2 regions of the Paenibacillus sp. FSL H7-0940 genome follow, and region 2 is predicted to be linked to the other one. Evidence: a T-box and tRNA genes for the amino acid it is inferred to sense, from the RefSeq annotation. Region 2 holds a T-box; the other holds one or more tRNA genes.

Region 1 (2,407 bases), 770 kb from region 2:
CATCGCCGCGAATGTACATTTCGCCATCCTTGCCTTTAAATACATTCACACCGGCAATAGCGCCAGCCTTTACTTCTGCAAGTGCCTGCTGATAATCCAGTACACGTCCTGCTGAAGTCTGAAAAGCTGTCAGGTCACCGTCACCATTTTTCTGTACGGCTGTGAAACTCTCGCGTGTTGTTTGATCCATGATGTCACACTCTCCTTATATGACGAGATAGGAATCTGCTTACCTGATTAGCCTATCCGAATTCATCGGAAGTATGCACCATATGCTGATAAGACCAGCCAACGTCGAGGTATTACAGGCTCTTTCTCATACGAACATGGAGAATATCTGCATCATAAAAAGGTTCTTCCGAAATCACTTCATAACCCAGTTTTTCATAGAATTTCTGTGCCTGACATTGCGCATCCAGTACAGAATAGGATAAGCCGAGTTCACGTGCCAGCTCCTCCATCGCGAGCAGAAGCACACGTCCATAACCGAATGAACGATGAGACTCAAGCACCGCAATCCGCTGCATTTTGGCCGTATCCTTGCTGTAATAGATCAGACGTCCTGTGGCTACAGCTTGGCCATCCGTACTTAACAATACATGATGCACATCGGGACTGATGACATCATATTGATCAATCTCAATCTCGGCAGGCACCTGTTGCTCGATCACAAAAACGTGATGGCGAATTCCCAGGGCTTGCTCCAGTTGTTCTTCTGTCGATACATAACTAATCTCAGCTGCCAATTCCATTCCTTCTTTCTGCTCTTGCGCGACATATCAGACTGAATTATACAAAAAAATGTTTTTCCTGTATAGTGAAGTCTGGAACATATTGGGAGAGGAGGGGGTAGTGATGGGCATGACAGGCATCATGGTAATTACATTGCTAATGTCGGTGGGAATGATTACTCTGTTGTATTACGTTACGAAGAAAGCATACTCACGCAAGTGGGATGAAGACGAGTAATTCACCTGTTAACCTTCACGGCAAGACTTCACTGCTTCCTCGCGGAGAATACACATCTTGAATTACAGATTTGGAGTATACGTCCAGCCAGACCGGCAGAGACTCACTATTTTCATTGGGCTGTTGTAATTGTTGGAATTGTACCGTATGTTCATCCTTCTCCAAGCCGCAACCCGTAACGTTTGTACTGAGAATCACAAGCCCAGCAAAGAGAAAGAAGCATTTGGTAAATGTATATTTATTGGATTTTGACCGTTTTGTTAAGTTTCTCATAGGGAATTCACCTCGTGTTGAAATGGTAATCTTTCCTTTATTGTGCACCATTTCGGGTGAATTATAACCAAATAAATCATTGACAATGAACACGGTTACTTGATATGATACTGTTACTTGATTGGGAAACAATTATATATCATGATCTGTTAGCTCAGCTAAAGATAGTAGTATGACCGTAATGGATACATCTTAATTATTACAGGGCGATAGCTCAGCGGGAGAGCATTATCTTGACAGGGTAAGGGTCGTGGGTTCGATCCCCACTCGTCCTATATGTAAAATTAAAGGCAACTTCTTTTGAGAATTATATCTCAAGAGGAGTTGTTTTTTTATATAATAATATGGCTACCTCCAATAATATGTGTAGGTGGTTTTTGTTGATAATAATTTTAATGGCACAGTTCCTCTTCCTCTTTTTAAACAAAACTTAAATAAAACATAAATTCAGCGTAAGGTTCGTCTTCTATACTTGGTTCTGAGGTCAACATAGAACAGGAGAAGGAGAGAACTTATGAATTATTCAAACCCATTTACATCAAAGTTAGCCAGAGTAGGGATCGCGGGTACACTGGCTTTAATACTGGCAACAAGCCCACTTGCCAACATGGGGGTTGTTGCCGCGGAAGCAGGCCCAGCACCTGTATCTACGAAGATATATAACACACCTAAAGACTCTTTAGAGCAGACGCCGATTCAATACCAGATTCAGGCTCGATTAAATGAGAAGGACATGACGATCCAGGGGAGCGAGAAGGTAACGTATCACAACACAAGCAAGGACGCACTCCAGCAGCTGGTCCTTCATACATATGCTGATGCAAACCTCTCCAAGTCGACACAGGCGAGCATGTACCAACAGCATAATGAAAAGATTAGTAAAGATCACCCTGAGAAGACAGCGGAGGACTTTCTGGGTGGCATCGATATTCAGGCTGTAACCGCAAATAGCCAATCGCTGGATTTCCATAAGGAAAACCAAGCGTTGACCGTGCAGTTGAAGAAGCCCGTACAACCAGGCGAATCGGTATCATTCCAACTGGAGTTTCAGTTGAATATACCCTATGGCTCACAGCGAGTTTCCTACTACAAGGACATGATCAATGGTGCACACTGGTTCCCGGTGATGTCTGTATACGACGAGGTTGAGCATCAATGGAACAAG
Region 2 (2,407 bases):
TGAAAATCATACGTGCAACCCAGAAATATATGATGTCATACCCTGTCACAAGTACACTTGTCGGATAATAACGTTTCAGGTCTTCCGTATCTTCCGGCCAACCTAGTGTGGAGAATGGCCATAAGCCGGAGCTAAACCAAGTATCGAGTACGTCTTCGTCCTGTCTGAGCTTGCGTCCAGCATACTCTGGCAGCGTTGTTGGATCTTCAGCAGATACGATGATTTCACCTGTTTCTTCATCATACCAGGCAGGTATACGATGTCCCCACCACAGTTGACGGGAAATACACCAGTCACGAACGTTTTCGATCCAGTTCAGATAGGTTTTCTCAAAACGATCTGGAACAAAATTAACCCCTTCGCCGCTCTGTTGTTTCTTAATCGCTCTCTCTGCAAGTGGCTTCATCTCAACGAACCACTGTGTAGACAGATATGGCTCAACAACAGCTCCGGTACGTTCACTGTGTCCAACCTGATGCGTGTGATCCTCGATATTGATCAATACGCCCTGCTCTTTCAAGTCAGCAACAATCTGCTTGCGGCAGTCACTGCGATCCAGTCCTTGATACTTTCCTGCCTCAGCATTCATTGTACCGCTCTCATCCATTACCGTAATCTGAGGAAGATCATGACGAAGACCTACTTCAAAGTCATTTGGATCATGCGCAGGTGTGATTTTAACTGCACCACTTCCAAACTCTTTATCCACATAATCATCAGCGATAATTGGAATTTCGCGTCCAATGATAGGCAGTACAAGTACTTTACCAATCATATCTGCATAACGCTCATCTTTCGGATGAACAGCAACCGCTGTATCACCCAGCATCGTTTCAGGACGCGTTGTTGCCACTGTAACGTAGCCACTTCCGTCTTTGAGCGGGTACCGCAGATGGTACAGGTGACCCTGAACCTCTTTATATTCAACCTCAATGTCGGACAGAGCTGTCCGGTTCACCGGGTCCCAGTTAATGATGCGTTTGCCTCGGTAAATAAGGCCTTTTTCATACAGTTGAACAAATACTTTGCGAACCGCTTGGGACAGACCTTCATCCAGCGTAAAACGTTCACGTGAGTAATCAAGCGACAATCCCATTTTGCCCCATTGCTGACGAATGGTAGTGGCATATTGATCTTTCCAGTCCCATACTTTCTCCAGAAACTTGTCACGTCCCAGATCATAACGAGTCAGACCTTCTTCACGCAGCTTCTGCTCCACTTTGGTTTGAGTAGCAATACCTGCATGGTCGGAACCCGGAAGCCACAGTGCGTCATAACCTTGCATCCGTTTGGTGCGGATCAGAATATCCTGCAGTGTAAAATCGAGCGCATGCCCAATGTGCAGCATCCCTGTCACATTTGGGGGTGGAATTACAATCGTATACGGCTCGGCATCTTTACGTTGACCGGCTTTGAAATATCCACGTTCCATCCAGGTGGAGTACCATTTATCCTCTGCCGCCTTAGGATCGTAAGTGGTCGGCATTTCTGTTGTAGCTGATTTTTTTTCCTCAGACATGTGTCATTCCTCCGTTACTTCATCATCTTCGCCAAAAAAAAACAAAAAAACCTTTCATCCATCAAAGGACGAAAGGTTAGCTTTCGCGGTACCACCTTTGTTTCACGCCTACAGCAAGATAGACTTCACCCTCTGTACATGACGTGACACTTCAAGCAGATAACGGCTGCTACCGGCCCATCCTACCTCAGTAATAAATGACGATAGATCTCATTCATCCCTTGTATTCAAACAGGCAACTCCCGGGCGACTTCGATCAGTTGGTTCCTGCGGAATCTCACAGCGTTGCAATTCCACTCTCTGAAAGGTCATACTGTCTACTACTCCCGTTCCACGTTGTTCTTCAAAAAACCTACACACATCATACCTTGCTCGTGCGCGATAGTCAACCTGACAACAGCGGATAAAGAGCGCTGGAATGCAGGTTTAGGACGAATCATGCAAAAACCCGCAATCCTCAAGGGGATCACGGGTCGTAACGAAGGCTTTAACTACGGATTAAGGGATGTACAATATCTGACCTTCTTCCACAACCTGCTCAGATAATCGGTTATACAACTGAAGTTCCCTCGTGCTCAATTGATATCGATCTGCAATGGCATCCAGTGTATCTTCTCGCTGAACGATGCAAAGTTTCACCTTGCGGAACGGGGTCTGGTCCACGATCGTTCCCAGGAACAGGTTCTTCCATTCCACATCATCAGCTGGATAAGTTTCTTCCTGTACCACACCCGCAGGAACCTCATCGCCTCGCTCCACTTCAGCATCGCGTGCCGCTCTGCCCGAGGATAACAAGGAAGAGATACCTACGCCCTCTTCTTGCCGTGGTGCGGATTCTTTTTTGCTGCCAAAAGCAACCTTCAGCTCCGGCTTGTCTTCCGTCTCAGC

Evidence for each region. The T-box of region 2 lies ahead of MHB71_RS00525 (valine--tRNA ligase). A T-box ahead of a tRNA ligase gene usually reads a tRNA of that ligase, here a tRNA-Val.
Region 1: it has a tRNA-Val gene. The T-box ahead of MHB71_RS00525 (valine--tRNA ligase) is inferred to sense a tRNA for this amino acid. The anticodon was not compared.

Annotation. Positions count from the first base shown of each region.
Region 1 is NZ_CP150280.1:885,689-888,095, forward strand. It holds gene MHB71_RS03770 (DUF3892 domain-containing protein) at 1-190, opposite strand, end outside; gene MHB71_RS03775 (GNAT family N-acetyltransferase) at 303-746, opposite strand; gene MHB71_RS03780 (hypothetical protein) at 985-1,242, opposite strand; tRNA gene MHB71_RS03785 (tRNA-Val) at 1,446-1,517, shown strand; gene MHB71_RS03790 (M1 family metallopeptidase) at 1,757-2,407, shown strand, end outside.
Region 2 is NZ_CP150280.1:113,206-115,612, reverse strand. It holds gene MHB71_RS00525 (valine--tRNA ligase) at 1-1,519, opposite strand, end outside; T-box leader at 1,581-1,862, opposite strand; gene MHB71_RS00520 (LysM peptidoglycan-binding domain-containing protein) at 2,018-2,407, opposite strand, start outside.